DNA from 2 places in the Amycolatopsis sp. SID8362 genome. Region 1 is predicted to be linked to the other one. Evidence: riboswitches for the same ligand, from Rfam matches in the RefSeq annotation. Region 1 holds a riboswitch; the other holds the start of a gene.
The links. Region 1 has a riboswitch for S-adenosylhomocysteine ahead of metH (methionine synthase). Riboswitches for the same ligand answer to the same signal wherever they lie in the genome.
Positions count from the first base shown of each region.

Region 2: it holds a riboswitch for S-adenosylhomocysteine, as region 1 does, so the genes downstream of both, ahcY (adenosylhomocysteinase) here and metH (methionine synthase) in region 1, are expected to answer to the same signal.

Region 1 covers NZ_JAAGNB010000097.1:8,262-20,733, forward strand. Annotated here, with positions in the region: gene G3I65_RS03360 (carboxymuconolactone decarboxylase family protein) at 1-317, shown strand, start outside; gene G3I65_RS03365 (HAD family hydrolase) at 314-1,012, shown strand; gene G3I65_RS03370 (NAD(P)-dependent alcohol dehydrogenase) at 1,039-2,040, shown strand; gene G3I65_RS03375 (cellulose binding domain-containing protein) at 2,313-5,048, opposite strand; gene G3I65_RS03380 (sugar porter family MFS transporter) at 5,296-6,681, shown strand; gene G3I65_RS03385 (TIGR03619 family F420-dependent LLM class oxidoreductase) at 6,942-7,799, opposite strand; S-adenosyl-L-homocysteine riboswitch at 8,094-8,172, shown strand; gene metH (methionine synthase) at 8,187-11,816, shown strand; gene G3I65_RS03395 (FAD-dependent monooxygenase) at 11,798-12,472, opposite strand, start outside.
Region 2 covers NZ_JAAGNB010000069.1:10,577-16,793, reverse strand. Annotated here, with positions in the region: gene ahcY (adenosylhomocysteinase) at 1-1,211, opposite strand, end outside; S-adenosyl-L-homocysteine riboswitch at 1,290-1,367, opposite strand; gene G3I65_RS02705 (GNAT family N-acetyltransferase) at 1,399-1,884, opposite strand; gene G3I65_RS02700 (diiron oxygenase) at 1,944-2,834, opposite strand; gene G3I65_RS02695 (TetR/AcrR family transcriptional regulator) at 2,922-3,569, shown strand; gene G3I65_RS02690 (DNA polymerase IV) at 3,566-4,597, opposite strand; gene G3I65_RS02685 (DUF3040 domain-containing protein) at 4,613-4,876, opposite strand; gene G3I65_RS02680 (cobalamin-independent methionine synthase II family protein) at 5,104-6,165, shown strand; gene G3I65_RS02675 (LysE family translocator) at 6,175-6,217, opposite strand, start outside.

The DNA of each region.
Region 1 (12,472 bases):
AGGCGGGGGAGAAGGTCGCCGTCGCGCTGGCCGACATCGCGCCCGACCTGGCCACCTACATCATCGAGTTCACCTTCGGCGAGGTCTACACCCGGCCGGGGCTGAGCCTGCGCCACCGCGAGCTCGTCACGATCGCCGCGTGCGTCGCGCTCGGCACCGCGCTGCCGCAGCTGAAGGTGCACATCCACGGGCTGCTCAACGTCGGCGGCACCGAGAAGGAGGTCGTCGAGACCGTCCTGCACCTGGCGTTCTACTGCGGGTTCCCGGCCGCGCTCAACGCGATCGGCGCCGCGCGGGAAGTGTTCGCGCAGCGATGACCCTCGAAAAGCTGCGCGTCGTCGCGCTCGACTGCGACGGCGTGCTCATCGACGACACCTACCTGGCCATGATCGCCCGGTTCGTCACCGCGCACGGCGGGGTCTACGACGCCGCCGCCGAGCGGGACGTGATCGGGCTGCGCGACATCGTCGTCGCCGAGAAGGTCACCGCGCTCTGCGGCCTCGACCAGCCGGCCGAGGAGACGCTCAAGCAGCTGTGGGCGGCGCGGCAGGAGTACCTGGCCGAGCACCCGATCCGCGTCGCCGAAGGGGCGCGGGAGTGCCTGGAAGCGCTCTCGAAGCTCCCGGTGCGGCTGGTCTGCTACGGCGGGCGGACCCGCGAGCACACCTTCGACCGGTACCTCGGCGACTTCGTCGACCTGCTCGACCCCGAGGTGCCGTACGTCAGCATCAACGAGCACCGCCCCGGCGTCGCCCACATCACCCGCACCGCGCTCGGCGCCGGGTTCGACGAGATCGTGTTCGTCGACGACGTCAGCCGGGTGGCCGAGGACGCCCGCGCGCACGGGGCCGGGTTCATCGGGTTCCCGTCGAGCCCCGCCCACGCGCGGCAGCGGGACTTCATGGCCGGGTACGGGGTCCGCCACTTCGCGGCGTCGCTCACCGAACTGACCCCGGAACTCCTGGAGACCGTCGACGCGGAGCTCGCGACTTCGACACACTGGCCTCGTTGAGGAGTTCCCGCACCCTTGGAGCCGCCGTGAAGTACTTTTCCCTGCCCCGTCCCGGCGCCGGGCTCGTCCTGGGCGAGCGCGACGTCCCCGAACCCGGTCCCGGGCAGGTCCTGGTCCGGCTGCGCGGGTGGGCGGTCAACGCCCGCGACCTGATGATCGTCAAGGGGTTCTACCCCAAGCCGGTGAAGCCGGACGTCGTGCCGCTGTCCGACGGCGCGGGCGAGGTCGTCGCGGTCGGCGACGGCGTGCGCGCCTGGACCACCGGCGACCGGGTGGCCGCGACCTACTTCCCGGACTGGCTGGCCGGGCCCGGCACGCCCGAGAAGACCGCGGACGACCTGGCCGGCACCCTCGACGGCGTGCTCGCCGAGTACGCCGTCTTCGCCGAGGACGCGCTGGTCGGCGTCCCGGCGCACCTCGACTACGCCGAAGCCGCGACGCTGCCCAGCGCCGGCGTCACGGCGTGGCGCGCGGTCGTCGAGGAAGGCCGCCTCGTACCCGGCCAGACCGTGCTCACGCTGGGCAGCGGCGGCCTGTCCACGTTCGCGCTGCAGTTCGCCGCGCTCGGCGGCGCCCACGTCGTCTCGACGTCCAGCTCGGACGAGAAGCTCGAGCGGCTGCGCGAACTCGGCGCCGCCCAGACGCTCAACCACGCGACGACGCCGGAGTGGGGCGCCGCGGTGGCCGAGCTGACCGGCGGCGGCGTCGACCACGTCGTCGACGTCGGCGGGGGCGGCACGATCGGCCAGTCCATGATCGCCGCGCGCTACGGCGGGCACGTCAGCGTCGCCGGCGTCCTGACCCACGAGGGCGGCGCCGACCCGATCCTCGTGCTGGTCAAGCAGCTGACGCTGCGCGGGCTCACCAACGCCTCCCGCGAGACGTTCCAGGCGATGAACCGGGCCATCGAGCACACCGGGCTCCGGCCGGTGATCGACCGCCGGTACGCCTTCGACGAGGTCGAAGAAGCGCTCAAGCACCTCGAGTCCGGCAGCCACATCGGCAAGGTCGTCCTCGAAAGCGACTGAGCCGTCCGCGGCCCCGGGTAACTTTTGCCGTCCCGGCTGGGTATATCCGTACCTCCCGCGCCGCTTTCCGCAGGTCAGTAGTGGTGGGTTCGGGCGAAAAAGTCCCGATTCGGCAGGAATGGCGGCCGGTGTCGGCACCGGGGAGAGTGGTGGTTACCGGGACATCGCCCGAGCAGGCTGCGGTTGCTCGGGCGGAGCGTCCGGACTGGGGGCGCGGGGAGGGGGTTTCAACCGCCTGGGGGTGGGTTGAAACCCCCTTCCCGCCCGGGTTGTCAGCCGGGCGTGCAGGGCCGTCCGTTGAGCGAGATCGACGCGGGCTTGGTGTTGGCCGTGCCGGCGGTGCCGGTGAAGCCGAACTCGGCGCTGCCGCCCGCCGGGATCGTCTTGTTCCAGCCCGAGTCCACCGCCGACACCGCCGTGCCGGTCTGGGTGACCGTCGCGTTCCACGCCTGCGTCACCCGCTGGCCGTCCGTGAACGTCCACGCCACCGTCCAGCCGGTCACCGCCGCGGTGCCCGTGTTGCCCACCTTGACCGAGGCCTGGAAGCCGCCCTGCCACTGGTTTGTGACCGCGTAGGCCGCCGTGCACGACCCCGACGGCACCGGTGTGGTCGTCGTCGTGGGTGGCGTCGTGGTCGTGGGCGGCGCGGACGTGGTGGTGGGCGTGGTCGTCGTCGGCGGGGGTTCGGTGCCTCCGGAGTCGCCCACGATCACGCCGCGCCCGTTCGTGCCGACGTAGACCCGGCCGTACACCCGCGGATCCCCGCTGAGCGCCGCCCCGATGTTGCCGTACTGGTGCTGGTCGTCGTTGATCCGCGTCCACGACCCGCCCGCGTCGTCCGACCGGAAGATCCCGCGCACCCCGCCGATCTTCGCGATCGTGTATAACGTCGCATACGTCCGGCCGGAGGCAGCCTTGCCGAACCCGATGTTGTCGGCTTCGGTGACCCCCGTCAGCTTCGTGAAGGACGCTCCGGAGTCGGTCGAGTGCCAGAGGCCGTACGTCGTGCCCGAGCCGCCGGCGAGCCAGACGTCCCCCGCCACCCCGGGCATCGCCTTGAAGTGCGCGGAGCCGCTGGGCAGGCCGGTGGCCGCGGTCGCGGTGAAGGTCGCGCCGCCGTCGGTGCTGACGTAGAACTTCCCGGCCGCGAAGCCGTAGAACCGCTTCGGGTCGACGCGGTCGGACTCGACCACCGCGCCGGCCGGGATGCCCGCGGACGCCGTCCAGGACGAGCCGAAGCCGACCGAGTAGCTCACCGGGGTGCCGTCCGGGCTCCAGACGAACCGGCTGCCGTCGGCGGCCGCGGCGACCGTGCCGCCGCTCGCGCCGCCGGACGGCTCCGCGCCCTGGAACCAGTTCTTGCCGCCGTCGGTGGAGAACGCGATCCGGTTGTCGTTCGGCCGGGCGCTGCGGTCGAGAGTGCCGGCCCGGACGATCGTCGCCGGGTTCAGCTCCGCGTAGTCCAGGCTGGTGGTCGTGGTGAAGACCGGCTGGGTGTACATCGTGGCCGGGACGGCGTCGAGGCTGTCGTGCCGGAACCCGCCGATGTCGCCGAGGCCGGACAGCAGGGGCGCGCCCGACGGCGGGCTGATCAGGTCGAGCACCGCGGTCTCTTCGAGGCCGCCGACGACCGGCTTGAGCGTGATCTTCCCGCCGCTGTCCCACTTCGTGAGGTCGGACGTCCCGTAGATCGTCGCGCCGGTGCCGTAGAGGAAGTGGTTCGAGTCGAAGGGGTCGATCTCCGCGGACTCGGTCATCCAGCCGAGCTTCGGCGACGGCACCGGGGGAGCGGCCTGGACGCCGAAGGTCAGCCACGGCACCGAGGAGATGTCCTGGGTGTAGCGCAGCGACCGGTCGGGGTAGCTCGTGAAGTCCCAGATCCGCGTCCAGGTGGCGCCGCCGTCGGTGCTGCGGAAGAAGATCACGTCCGGCCACCACGAGACCTGCGTGGCGACCATGAGCGTGTTCGGGTGCTGCCGGTCGATCGTCAGGCCGCTGTAGCCGAAGTAGTCGTCGGTGCTGTCGGACGGGATCGGGCTGATCCGCGTCCACGCGCCGGTCTTCGTGGCGTACTTCCAGACGTCGCCCTTCGCGCCGTCGTACGGGCCGCCGGTGTCGCTGGTCGCGAGGTAGAGGTAGCCGCCGACCGGGTCGAGGACGCCCTTGTGCGCCAGGTACCCGGTGGGCTGGCCGGCCAGCCGGGCCCACGTCGTGCCGCCGTCGGTGCTGCGGTAGACGGTGTTCTGCTTGTCCGCGACGCCGACGTAGATCGTCTGCGTGGTGTTTCCCCGCGTGCCGGTCGTGGGGTCGAACGTCACCCAGGTGACGCCTTCGTTGTCGCTGGAGTAGCCCGACGGGTCGCTCGGGTCGGGGGCGTAGGTGCCCGGGTTCGGGAAGCTGGTCACCTTCGCCCAGGTGACGCCGGAGTCGGTGCTGCGCCAGAGCCCGTTGCCGCTGGGCGCGCCGAGGTAGAGGACGCTGTCGCGGTTCGGGTCGATCGCGAGCCGCTCGCCCATGCCGCGCCCGGGCATGTTGCCGCCCAGCTTGAAGGGCAGCGCGGCCGCCTGCCACGTGGCGCCGCGGTCGGCCGAGCGCAGGATCGCGCCGTTGTTCGGGTCCCAGCTGTTGGTGTACATCCCGGCCGCGACGTAGACGCGGTTCGGGTCGACGGCGTCGGTGGCGAGGCTGACGACGCCGTTGTGGCCCCAGCCGGTCCAGCCGACCGAGTCGAGCAGCGGGAGCCAGCGGCCGGTCGAGGCGTTCCACCGGTATGCGCCGCCGATGTCGGTGCGGGCGTAGACGAGCCCGGGTTCGGTCTGGTTGAAGACGATGCCCGGGACGAACCCGCCGCCGCCGATCTCGGCGTTGCGCCAGGTGTAGGACGCCGGTGCGGCGGGCGCGGCCGGCGCACCGGCGGTGATCGCGACGGCGGTGGGCAGGAGGAGGGCGAGCGCGGCCGCGAGGAGCCGGCGAACCCTGGGTGTGCTGGGGAAAAGCGGTCGTCTCACGTCGGCCTCCACAACTCTGGGAGCGCTTCCAGAGGGACGGTAAACGAGTCTTCGGAACGTTGTAAAGCGTTCGATGATTTCGTCAACCGGCACTGTCCACTTTGGATTCGGAGCCACTTGGATGGTGTCACATATGTGAACATCGATCAGGTGACTGAATTGTTATCGCGCGCGGCCTTGTCCGGGTTTTTCCGGCGTGTGAGTGTGGTGCCCGCTGGACTGGACCTACGAAAGAGGCGACCCGGCAATGACGCAGACAGCCCCGGCGCGGCACATCAACCGGACCACCTTGTACTTCTTCGGTGCGCTCGGCGGCATCCTCTTCGGTTACGACCTCGGCGTGATCTCCGGGGTGCTCCCGTTCATCGGGAAACTGTGGGCGCTGACCAGCTGGGACAAGGGCGTGATCACCGCCAGCCTGTCGGTCGGCGCGATCGTCGGCGCGCTGTTCTCCAGCCGCACCAACGAAGCGCTCGGCCGGCGCCGCACGATCATGGTCGCCGCGGCGATCGTCATCGTGGGCACGCTGGCGGCGGCGTTCTCGCCGACGTTCACGCTGCTCGTGCTTTCCCGCTTGGTCATCGGGCTGGGCATCGGGCTTTCGTCGTCGACGGTTCCTACGTACCTGTCCGAATTGGCGCCGGCGCGGCTGCGCGGCGCGATGGGCGCGCTGAACCAGATCTTCATCGTCTCCGGCATCCTGATCGCGTTCCTGGTGAGCTACTGGCTCGGCCCGGTTTCGGCGTGGCGCTGGATGTTCGCCGGCGCGATCGTGCCCGCGGCGATCCTGCTCGTGGGGCTGGTGTTCCTGCCCGAAACCCCGCGCTGGCTGGTCAAGAACGGCCGCGAGGAGGAGGCCCGGCGGGTGCTGGCCAGCGCCCACGGCAACACGGTGAACCTCGACGAGGAGATCTCGACCATCCGCGACGTCATCCGGATGGACACCGAGGAGAAGCCGCGGTTCCGCGACCTGTTCGCCGGCTGGGTGCGGCCGATGCTGTTCGTGGCCGTGCTGCTCGCGGTCGGCCAGCAGTTCAGCGGCGTCAACGCGATCAACGCGTACTTCCCGACGATGCTGATCGGGCTCGGCTTCGCCACGCAGGCCGCACTGCTGTCCGGCGTGCTGCTCGGCGTCACGAAGTTCCTGTTCACCGCGTGGGTCGTGTTCGTGGTGGACCGCTGGGGCCGCAAGCCGCTGCTGCTCATCGGCAACGTGATCATGGTGCTGACGCTCGCCGCGGCGGGCCTGATCGTGCTCAACGTCCACGACACCGGCCTGCGCGGCATCCTGATGCTGGTGATGATGGTGCTCTACCTGGTCGGCTACGAACTCGGCTGGGGCGCGGTCGTCTGGGTGATGATGTCCGAAGTCTTCCCCCTCAAGGTCCGCGCGGCGGGCATGGGCGTGAGCAGCGTCGTCCTCTGGGCGGCGACGGGCATCGTGAGCGCGGTGTTCCCGATCATCTCCGACCCGAAGTCCCTCGGCATCGGCGGCTCGATGTTCCTGTTCGCGGGCATCAACGTGGTGCTGTTCGGCCTCACGAAGTGGCTGGTCCCGGAGACGAAGGGCCGCACGCTGGAGCAGATCGAGCTCGACCTGCGGGCGCGGCAGGGGGTCGGCGCGAAGGGCTGACGTGTAGTGAATGACTCATTCATGTCGTCCGACGACAGGAATGAGTCATTCACTACGTCCGGGCGCAGGCCTCGGCAAAGTCGGGCAGCACGGCCGATCCGCCCAGCCGCGATGTCATGAAAGGGTCATTCACCTCACCAGACGACATGAATGACCCTTTCATGACATCCCCGCGACGCCGGGCAGGCCACGAGGCCAGCCTGCGGCCGGTCACCCGCTCGCCGGCGCGACTCTGCCGGAACCCTGACGTCCGGGCGCGCTCAGCCCACCGGCGCGGCCAGGCCCAGCTTGCCGGCGAGCCGGCCGACCCACGCTTCCACTTCCTCCGGCGCCCGGTCCGGCAGCCCGAAGATCGTCTCGCTCACCCCGAGCGCGTCCAAGTGCGCCAGCCGTTCCGGATCAGGACGCTCGCCGAGCGCGCAGATCCGCGGTGCTCCCGCGCGGCCCTCCGCAGCCCAGATCTCCTTCAGCAGCGCCACGTGCCCGTCCAGGTCGGTGTCCGCCGGCGTCGTGATCCAGCCGTCGGCGTGGCGGGCGATCCAGCGGAACGTCTTCTCCGTCGGGCCCGCGCCGAGCAGCACCGGGATGTGCGCCTGGACCGGCTTCGGCCACGCCCAGCTCGGCCCGAACGACACGAACTCCCCGTCGTAGGCCGCTTCTTCCTCCGTCCACAGTGCACTCATCGCCTCGAGGTACTCCCGCAGCGCGGTGCGGCGGCGGTTGCCGGGCACGCCGTGGTCGTTCAGCTCGTCGACGTTCCAGCCGAAGCCGGTGCCGAGCGTGACGCGGCCGCCGGAGAGGTGGTCGAGGCTCGCGATCGTCTTGGCCAGGGTGATCGGGTCGCTCTCCACCGGCAGGGCGACCGCCGTGGACAGCCTGATCCGCGACGTCACCGCGGCCGCCGTCGCCAGCGCGACCCACGGGTCGAGGGTGCGGCTGTAGCGGTCGTCGGGCAGGGACGCGTCGCCGGTGCGCGGGTGCGGCGACTCCCGCTTCACCGGGATGTGCGTGTGCTCGGGCACGTAGAAGGTGGCGAACCCGGCGGCCTCCGCGACGCGCGCGGCGGCTGCCGGGGTGATGCCCCGGTCGCTGGTGAACAGCACGATTCCGTAGTCCACGGCGTGAGCGTATTAGAACGTGTTTCAGTTTTCAAGGCAGGCCGGGTGCTGCGGAGGGTCGTTGGTCGAGTACCCTTGGTGACCCTGTCCAGCGCCGGTCGAGCCGCGCTGGACGTGGTGCGGGTGGGCAGGCGGGGAGCAGAGCGGCGGGGCGGATCACCGGCACGGTGGAGGGGCCCGCGACGACCGGGGAGGCAACGTGTCAATCCTTTGTGGACGGAGAGCGTCCCAGTCCGTGGAATCCGGGGCGGGGCGGGATGGCGTGCGCGGCCCGGGATCCGATACCGTGGACCACAGGCCGAGAGGCGCTGCAACGGACCACCGGGTCCGCCACGCTCGGCCGGGATTGACCAACCAAGGGCGCCTCCCGACCAAGGGAGGCTGCCGGTGAACACCCCGCGAGAGTCCGAGGCGCGCCTGCGCGAGCTGTTCGACCAGCGGGTGGCGGTGCTGGACGGCGCCTGGGGCACCATGCTGCAGGGTGCCGGGCTGACCCCCGCCGACTACCGCGGTGACCGCTTCGGCGAGCACACCCACGACGTCACCGGCGACCCCGACCTGCTCAACCTCACCCGCCCGGACGTCATCCTCGACGTCCACCGCCAGTACCTGGCCGCGGGCGCCGACATCACCACGACGAACACCTTCACCGCCACCAGCATCGGCCAGGCCGACTACGGGCTGCAGTCCCACGTCCACGAGATGAACGTCCGCGGCGCGCAGCTCGCCCGCCAGGCCGCCGACGAGTTCGGCGGCCGGTTCGTCGCCGGCTCGATCGGCCCGCTCAACGTCACGCTCAGCCTGTCGCCGAAGGTCGACGACCCGGCGTACCGCGCGGTGACGTTCGAGCAGGTCAAGGCGTCGTACGCGGAGCAGATCGCCGGGCTCGCCGAGGGCGGCGTCGACCTGCTGCTGATCGAGACGATCTTCGACACCCTGAACTGCAAGGCCGCGATCGCCGCCGCCCGCGAGGTGGCGCCGGACCTGCCGCTGTGGATCTCGGTGACCATCGTCGACCTCAGCGGCCGGACGCTCTCGGGCCAGACCGTCGAGGCGTTCTGGAGTTCGATCGAGCACGCGAAACCGCTGGTCGTGGGCGTGAACTGCTCGCTGGGCGCCGAGGAGATGCGCCCGCACGTCGAGGAGCTCGCCCGGATCGCCGACGCCTACGTCGCCTGCCACCCCAACGCCGGGCTGCCGAACGCCTTCGGCGGCTACGACGAGACGCCGGAGCAGACCGCCGGGCTGATCGGCGGGTTCGCCCGCGACGGCCTGGTCAACCTGGTCGGCGGCTGCTGCGGCACCAGCCCGGCGCACATCGCGAAGATCGCCGAAGCCGCGAAGGGCGTCACGCCGCGAGAGGTGCCCGCACCGCGTACGCACACCCGGTTCAGCGGGCTCGAGCCCTTCGGCATCGGCCCCGACACCGGGTTTGTGATGATCGGCGAGCGCACGAACGTCACCGGCTCCAAGCGGTTCCGCCGGCTCATCGAGTCCGACGACCACCAGGCCGCCGTGGACGTCGCGCTGGAGCAGGTCCGCGGCGGCGCCAACCTGCTCGACGTCAACATGGACGCCGACCTGCTCGACTCCGAGCAGGCGATGACCACGTTCCTCAACCTGATCGCCACCGAGCCCGAGGTGGCCCGGATCCCGGTGATGGTCGACAGCTCCAAGTGGAGCGTGCTCGAAGCCGGCCTGCGCTGCCTGCAGGGCAAGGGCGTGGTCAACTCGATCAGCCTCAAGGAGGGCGAGGAGCCCTTCCTGGCCCAGGCGCGCACGATCCGCGACTACGGCGCCGGCGTCGTCGTGATGGCCTTCGACGAGCAGGGGCAGGCCGACACCGCCGACCGCAAGGTCGAGATCTGCGGCCGGGCCTACGACCTGCTCACGCAGAAGGCGGGCTTCGCAGGCGAGGACATCATCTTCGACCCGAACGTCCTCGCGGTCGCCACCGGCATCGCCGAGCACAACGGCTACGCCAAGGCGTTCATCGACGCGCTGCCCCGGATCAAGGAACGCTGTCCCGGCGTCCACATCAGCGGCGGCATCTCGAACCTGTCGTTCTCCTTCCGCGGCAACGACGTCGTCCGCGAGGCGATGCACTCGGCGTTCCTGTTCCACGCCGTGCAGGTCGGCCTGGACATGGGCATCGTCAACGCCGGCCAGCTCGCGGTCTACCAGGACATCCCGAAGGACCTCCTCGAACTGGTCGAGGACGTGCTCTTCGACCGCCGCGAGGACGCGACCGACCGGCTGGTGGCGTTCGCCGAGAACGTCAAGGGCAGCGGCACCAAGCGCGTCGTCGACCTGTCCTGGCGCGAAGGTCCGGTCGAGGAGCGGCTGTCCCACGCGCTGGTGCACGGCATCGTCGACTTCATCGAGGAAGACACCGAAGAAGCGCGGCAGCAGCTGGCGCGGCCCCTCGACGTCATCGAGGGCCCGCTGATGGACGGCATGAAGATCGTCGGCGACCTGTTCGGCTCCGGCAAGATGTTCCTGCCGCAGGTGGTCAAGAGCGCGCGCGTGATGAAGCGGTCCGTCGCCTACCTGGAGCCGTTCATGGAGGCGGAGAAGGAGAAGGCGCGCCAGGAGGGCAGGCTCGCGTCGAGCGGCGGCCAGGGCAAGATCGTGCTCGCCACGGTGAAGGGCGACGTCCACGACATCGGCAAGAACATCGTCGGGGTCGTGCTGGGCTGCAACAACTACGAGGTGATCGACCTCGGCGTGATGGTGCCGGCCGGCAAGATCCTCGACACCGCGGTCACCGAAGGCGCCGACGCTGTCGGGTTGTCCGGGCTGATCACGCCGTCGCTCGACGAGATGGTCGCCGTCGCCACCGAAATGCAGCGGCGCGGGCTGAAGCTGCCGCTGCTGATCGGCGGCGCCACGACGTCGCGGCAGCACACGGCGGTCAAGATCGCCCCGGCCTACGACAACACGACGGTGCACGTGCTCGACGCCTCCCGCGTGGTCGGCGTGGTGTCGGACCTGCTCGACCCCGACCGCTCGATCGCGCTGGCCGAGAAGAACCGGGCCGACCAGGAGGTGCTGCGCGAGCAGCACGCGAGCAAGCAGCGCCGCCCGATGCTCACCCTCGAACAGGCGCGCGCGAACCCGGAGCAGGTGTCGTTCGACGAACTGCCCACCCCGGCGTTCACCGGCCTGCGCGTGGTCGAGCCGAGCATCCCCGAGCTGCGCGAGATGGTCGACTGGCAGTTCCTGTTCCTGGCCTGGGAGCTCAAGGGCAAGTACCCGGCCATCGTGGAGCAGCCGGTCGCCCGCGAGCTGTTCGACGACGCGAACGCGCTGCTCGACCAGATCGTCGCCGACGGCAGCTTCACCGCGAAGGGCGCGTACGCGTTCTGGCCGGCGCACAGCGAAGGCGACGACATCGTCCTCGACGGCGAATATTCCCACGTCGGGTTCCCGATGCTGCGCCAGCAGACGTCGAAGCCGGCCGACCGCGCGAACCGCTGCCTGGCCGACTACATCGCCCCGGCCGGTGACCACCTGGGCGGTTTCGCGGTGGCCATCCACGGCGCCGAGGACCTGGCCGCGCGGTTCGAGGCCGAGCACGACGACTACAAGGCGATCATGGTCAAGGCGCTGGCCGACCGGCTCGCCGAGGCCTTCGCCGAGTACATCCACCTCAAGGCCCGCCGCGACTGGTTCGAGCCCGACGCCGAGCCGCTGCTGGAAGACCTGCACGCGGAGCGGTTCCGCGGCATCCGCCCGGCGCTGGGCTACCCGGCCAGCCCGGACCACAGCCAGAAGCGCGAGCTGTTCGAGCTGCTGGAAGCGGACGGGCTGGGCATGGCGCTGACCGAGTCGTACGCGATGACTCCGGCGGCGAGCGTGTCCGGGCTGATCTTCGCCCACCCGGACTCCCGCTACTTCACCGTCGGACGGCTCGGCCGCGACCAGATCGAGGACTACGCGCGCCGCAAGGGCGTCGAAGTGGCCGAGGTCGAGCAGTGGCTGCGCCCGAACCTCGCCTACGAGCCCGGGGCGTAGTCCTTCAGCTCGATGTCCGTGGCGAACTTGTCGGTCGCCTTGAGCATCAGGCCGAGCAGGAAGCGGGACTTGAACGTCCAGTCCCGCAGCTTGATCCGCAGCGGTGACGGCGGCGCGAGGAACGGGCCCGCGCTGCCGCGCTGCGAGATCTTGGCGTAGCCGCGGAACAGCTCTTCGTAGCGGGCGAAGGCGATTTCGTGGTCGCCGCCGGCGGCGAGGAGCTCCCCAGCGAGGACGTACGCGCCGACGATCGCCAGGCCGGTCCCGAAGCCGCCGAGGGTGTTGCCGTAGGCGGCGTCGCCGAGGAGCACGACGCGGCCGCGCGAGTAGTGGTCGATCTTGACGCGGCTGAGGGTGTCCAGGTAGAACTCGCGGGCCTCGGGGACCTTCGCCATCAGCTCGGGCACCCGCCAGCCGGCGCCCCGGTAGGCGTCGGCCAGCAGTTTCCGCTGCTGCGCGGTGTCCGTGCGGTCGTAGTCCAGCTCCGGCGAGGCGAAGACGAAGAAGGCCGACGCCTTCGGCCCGCCGACGGCGGTCATCCGGCCGGGCTCGTTGTACATCACCGCTTCGCCGTCGGCGACGTCCTCGCCGAGCTCGGCCAGCGCGTAGTGGTACCCGAGGTACTGGACGTAGTCGCGTTCCGGGCCGAACGCCAG
Region 2 (6,217 bases), on a different contig from region 1:
GCGTTGCCGAGGTTCATCAGGCGGCCTTCGGAGAGCACGATGATCGAGTGGCCGTCCGGGAACACCCACTCGTGCACCTGCGGCTTGATCTCCTTCTTCACGATGCCCGGCAGCTTCGCCAGCCCGGCCATGTCGATCTCGTTGTCGAAGTGCCCGACGTTGGCGACGATCGCGTTGTGCTTCATCCGGCCCATCTGCTCGGCGGAGATGATGCCGAAGTTGCCGGTGGTGGTGATGAAGATGTCCCCGGTCGCGACCACGTCGTCGAGCTCGACGACGTCGAGCCCGTCCATCGACGCCTGGAGCGCGCAGATCGGGTCGATCTCGGTGACCGCGACCCGGGCACCCTGGCCGCGCAGCGCCTCGACCGCGCCCTTGCCGACGTCGCCGTAGCCGCAGACGACGACGCGCTTGCCGCCGATCATCACGTCGGTGGCCCGGTTCAGGCCGTCCACAAGGGAGTGCCGGATGCCGTACTTGTTGTCGAACTTGGACTTCGTGACGGAGTCGTTGACGTTCATGGCGGGGAAGAGCAGCTCGCCGTCCTTGGCGAGCTTGTAGAGCCGCTTGACGCCGTTGGTCGTCTCCTCGGTGACCCCGCGGATCTCCTTGGCCATCCGGGTGAAGCGGTCGCCGTCGGCGGCCACGCTCGCGCGGAGGGTGTCGAGGATGATCCGGTACTCCTCGGGGTCCTCTTCGGACGGTTGCGGGACGGCGCCCGCGGCCTCGAACTCGACGCCCTTGTGCACCAGCAGGGTGGCGTCGCCGCCGTCGTCGAGGATCATGTTCGGGGTCTTGCCGCCGGCGAAGGCGAAGAGCTGGTCGGTGCACCACCAGTACTCTTCGAGCGTCTCGCCCTTCCAGGCGAACACGGGGGTGCCCGACGGCGCGTCGACGGTGCCCTCGGGGCCGACGACGACCGCCGCGGCGGCCTCGTCCTGGGTGGAGAAGATGTTGCAGGACACCCAGCGCACCTCGGCGCCGAGCGCGACCAGTGTCTCGATCAGCACGGCGGTCTGCACGGTCATGTGCAGCGACCCGGCGATGCGCGCGCCCTTGAGCGGCTGGCTGGCGGCGTACTCGCGGCGGATCGCCATCAGGCCGGGCATCTCGTGCTCGGCCAGCCGCAGCTGGGTGCGGCCGGCGTCGGCGAGGGAAAGGTCGGCGACGGCGAAGTCGAGACCGTTGCGGCGTGCGAGTTTGTCACTCATTCCTCGAGCTCTTTCCTGACGGCTGGTTGCGGAACGCTCGGGAGGAACTGAGGCACAGCAACAAAAAAGGCACCTCCCTCGCGGGAGGCGCCCTTGGATGCGTGTCGCGGGCCGAGCGTGGCGGAAAGGAGTTCCGTCGCAGCGCCTCTCGGCCCGGATCCAGGATGGCAAAGCCGCCGCGAAGCTGTCAAGCGAGCGTCCGGGCCATGAGAACGTCGTCGACGTCGGTGCCGTCGACGCGGAATTCCCCGCGCAGCACGCCTTCCACGGTGAACCCGGACCGCTCGTAGACCCGGCGGGCGGCGGCGTTGTGACCCAGCACGCGCAGCGTCAGCTTGCGGGCCCCGCGCCGGCGCGCCTCCGCCACGGCCGCGTCCACCAGCCGCCCCGCGATGCCCAGACCCTGGCGGTCGGGATCGACGGCGAGCCCGCCGAGCACCAGCACGTGCGCGTGGGCCGGGATGCCGAACCCCTCGCTGAGCCGGACGTACCCGGCGACCCCGCCGTCGTGCTCGGCGACGAGGAAGTTCTCCGGCCGCGCGCCCTCGTCGAAGAACGGCGTGCCGGGCGGCGGCGGGGGAGCGGGGGACACGGTGGAGTCCCACGTGCGCTCGTCGATCTTGGCGAGCACGGCTTCGTCGCCGGCGTCGGCCGGCCGGACTTTCGTCGTCATCCGGGCATCCTGGCGGAACCGGGCACCCCGGGGCGAGCGGAATTACGCGGGGGGAGCCCTCAGACGAGGTGCGCGCGCCGCCAGATACCCTCCGAGCGGCCGCCGATCAGCCCCGCCTCGCGCAGGAACGGCACGATCTTCTCGGCCATCCAGCGGCGCGTCTCGTGGAAGTGCGGGTTCGCCAGCGCCGCGGCCCGGCCCTCGCGCGGGTCGATCCCGACGCTGCGGTAGATCCGCGGGTCGACCATGCTGTCGATGACGCCGAACGCGACCAGCGCGGTCCGCACGCGGTGCCGCTGCAACGCCGCCTTCGACAGCTTCGGCGTCTCCCGCAGCACCTCTTCCTTGGCGAACCGGACGTGCCGGGCCTCCTCGACGACGTGGATGCGGTTGACCGACCGGATCAGCGGCTGGATGCCGTCGTCGTCCATCATCGAGCGCTGCAGCCGGTCGGTGGTCTCCTCGGCGACCAGCACGCTGGCGAACATCGACGGGCCGGCCGCCGTCGCGCCGAACACCTTGGCGGCGCGGTGCACGACCTTCGGGACGCCGTAGCGCGGGACGCCGAGCCGCTCGGCGGTGCGGGCGAACATCACCGAGTGCCGCGTCTCGTCGCCGATCTCGGTCATCGCGTACTGCGCGTGCTCGGTGCGCGCGTCGAGGTCGAAGACGTACCGGGCGAGCAGCTGCATGAGGACGATCTCGAACCACAGGCCGACGCTCATGATGCTGGCGATCTCGTGCTTGGACAGCTCGATCCGCTGCTCCGGCGTCAGCTTTTCCCACAGGCCGGTGCCGTAGAGGGAGACGCGCTCGAGCGGCATGAAGGCCTTGCCCTCGGCCAGCGGCGCGGCCCAGTCGATGTCGACGTACGGGTCGTAGGAGTTCTTCGCGGAGCTCTTGAGCAGGCGAGCCGCGGTGACGTCCCGGTCCTGGGCCTCGACGCCCATGGCGGCCTCCGAAAGTAGGGGGTACGCGCTGTACTAGCTACTTTGGCGAGCGTACACCGGCTCGCGGGACTTGAGTAGGCTTCCCGGGTGACCAAGGTCGACGGACGGGCGGCGCGCTGGGCGGGCCAGCAGGAGCGGCGGCGCGCCGAATTCGTCGACGCGGCACTGGCGGCCATCGCCGAACACGGCCCGGACGTCTCGACGGAGCAGATCGCCGAACGAGCCGGCGTCGCCCGCACCCGGCTGTACCGCCACTTCGCCGACGCGGCCGATCTCCAGCGCGCGATCGCCGAGCGCGCCGCCGAGCTGGTGACGGCCGAGCTCGCGCCGCTGTGGCACCCCTCGGGGTCCCCGCACGAGATGATCACGACGGTGATCTCGACGCACCTGCGCTGGCTGACCGAGCACGAACCCCTGCACCGCTACCTGGCCCGCGCGGTCCCGGCCACGACCGACGTCCGCGGCACGATCGCCCGCCACCTCAGCGGCCTGTTCTCGGGCTACCTGACGGCGTTCGGCCTCGACCCGGCCCCGGCGGACACGATCGCGTTCGGCCTGGTCGGCTACGTCGAGTCGGCGACGACCCGCTGGCTCGACCACCCGGGCGCGCTCAGCCTGACCCAGCTGACCGACCAGCTGACCGGCACGATCTGGGCGATGCTGGACCACACGCTGAAGGCGGGCGGCGTCGAACTGGACCCGGACCGGCCGTTGCCGCTGCCGGAGGAGTTTTAGTCCTCGTCCTCGCGGAGGAACTCGGCCCGCACGCCCAGCAGCCGCACCGCGCGGGTCAGCTCGAACATGCCCAGCACCTCCCGCGCCGCTCGGTCGAACTCCGCCGCGTCCGACGTCGGCTCCGGCAGCGTGATGCTGTGCGTGTGCGTCAGGAACGGGACGAACCGCACCTTGACCGCCACCCGCGCCGCCGGGCGGCCTTCGTCCAGGACGTCCTGGGCGACCCGCTTGGCCAGTGCCGAGACCTCCGCTGCCATCTCCGCCGGGTCCGTGAGGTCGCGCTGGAACGTCGTCTCGCGGCTGCGGGAGCGCGCCACGTACGGGGTCGCGCTGACGTCGGCGTCGCTGATGCCGCCGCCGAGCAGCCGCAGCCACGGCCCGGTCTTCGGGCCGAAGCGGGCGGCCAGCGCCGCCGCGTCCGCGCCCGCCAGGTCGAGCACCGTGCGGATGCCCAGCTCGGCCAGCTTCTTCGCGGTCTTGCCGCCGATGCCCCACAGCGCGTCGGTCGGCCGCTCGGCCATCACGGGCCACCAGTTCTCCTGCGTCAGCCGGTAGATCCCGCCCGGCTTGCCGAACCCGGTGGCGAGCTTGGCCCGCAGCTTGTTGTCGCCGATCCCGACCGCGCACGACAGCCCGGTCTCGCGGGCCACGGCGTCCTTCAGCTCCGCCGCCAGCGCCTCGGGGTCGTCGGTCTCCGCGCCGAGGAACGCCTCGTCCCAGCCCAGCACCTGCACGACGACCGGGAACTCCCGCAGCACCGCCATCACGCGCGCCGACACCTCGAGGTAGGCGTCCGGGTCACTGGGCAGGAAGACGGCGTCCGGGCAGCGCTTCGCGGCGAGCCGCAGCGGCATGCCGGACTGGACGCCGAACTCGCGGGCCTCATACGAGGCGGTCGCGACCACCGCCCGTTCGGTGGGGTCGCCGTTGCCCCCGACGACGACGGGCTTGCCCGCGAGCTCCGGGTGGCGGGCGATCTCGACCGCGGCGATGAACTGGTCGAGGTCGACGTGCAGGACCCACTTCACGGGCCCAGTCTCGCCTCAGATCCGGTGCCGCGCCACGTGGGTCCAGACGGTGCCGGTGAGCGCGATGATCCCGCACAGCGTGACGCCCGGGTCGGGCAGGACCAGCCCCACGACCAGCAGGGTCACGGCGACGACGTCGAAGATGATCAGCAGGGTGCTCCGGAGCGCGCGCGACTTCGGCCGCTTGCCGTCGCGCAGCGCGGTGGCCAGATCGGGGTCGCTGAGCTCGAGACTGCGTTCGATCTTTTCGAGCTCGGTGCGATCGTGGTGACTGAGCATCGGGGTACTCCTTCGACGCCGTACCCGCCGTATCGCCAGAGCGAATACCCAATCGTCCTCCCAACGAACCGCCGAACGCCTTCCGATTTCGTGCTTTTTACTGCGCCGACCGGGTGATCCGCGCTCCGTGAGCGCCCGTGAGCACGTTAAGTTGCGGTGCGAACACGGAGGGGGGCCGCCTGCGTCCTCCTGCGTGCCGGAACCCTTCAAGCAGCTGGAGGACCTCGATGACCCTGCCCACCGAACCGATCGGCAGCATCCCGCGCCCGGCGTACCTCGTCGAAGGCCTCGGGGAGTTCGCCGCCGGGCGGATCGACGCCGCCGCGCTCGCCGAACTGGAGACCCGCGCGCTGGCCGACACGATCACCCGGTTCGAGGAGACCGGGTCCCCGGTGCTGACCGACGGCGAGCAGGGCAAGCCGAGCTTCGCGACGTACCCGCTGGCCGGCCTGGCCGCGCTGGCCCCGGACGGCGTCGTCATCCCGTTCGCCGACGGGCACACCCGGCAGCTGCCGCGGCTGACCGCGGGCCCGTTCCGCTACGCGACCCACGCCGACGAGTACCTGACCCGGGCGAAGGCACTCACGGCCAAGCCGGTCAAGCAGGCGGTGATCGCGGCCTCGGCCGTCTCGCTGATCTACCCGGCCGGCGGCATCGACGGGTACTCGCGGGAGCAGTTCATCGCCGACCTGGTGAACGAGGCCGAGGCGGACATCCGGCGCAGCCTCGACGCGGGCGCGGACAGCGTCCAGATCGACTTCACCGAGGGACGGCTGTCACTGAAGCTGGACCCGTCGGGCGGCCTGCTGCGGCAGTTCGTCGAGCTGAACAACGCGGTCCTCGACCGGTTCACGGCGGAGGAGCGCGCGAAGATCGGCGTCCACACCTGCCCGGGCGGCGACCTGGACTCGGTGCACAGCCTCGACGTCGACTACGCGGGCCTGCTGCCGGCGCTGTTCGACCTGAAGGCCGGGCGCTTCTTCGTCCAGCTGGCGAGCGAGCCGGACCCCGATCGCGCGCTCGCGGTCATCGCCGAGCACCTGAAGGCGGACCAGCGGGTCTTCGTCGGCGTGACCGACCCGATCGACCCGCGCGTGGAGACCCCGGAGGAGGTCCGCGACCGGGTGCTCAGGGCGGCTCAGTACGTGCCGGCCGACCGGCTCGGGACGTGCGACGACTGCGGGTTCTCGCCGTTCGCGGACGACACGTCGACCTCGCGCGACCTCGCGTTCGCGAAGATCAAGGCCCGCGTGGAAGGCACCCGCCTGGCGGCCGAGAAACTCGGCTGACGCCCGGGTTCACGCCGTTTCGGCGGCGACCTTCAGGCCGAGCGCGACGAGC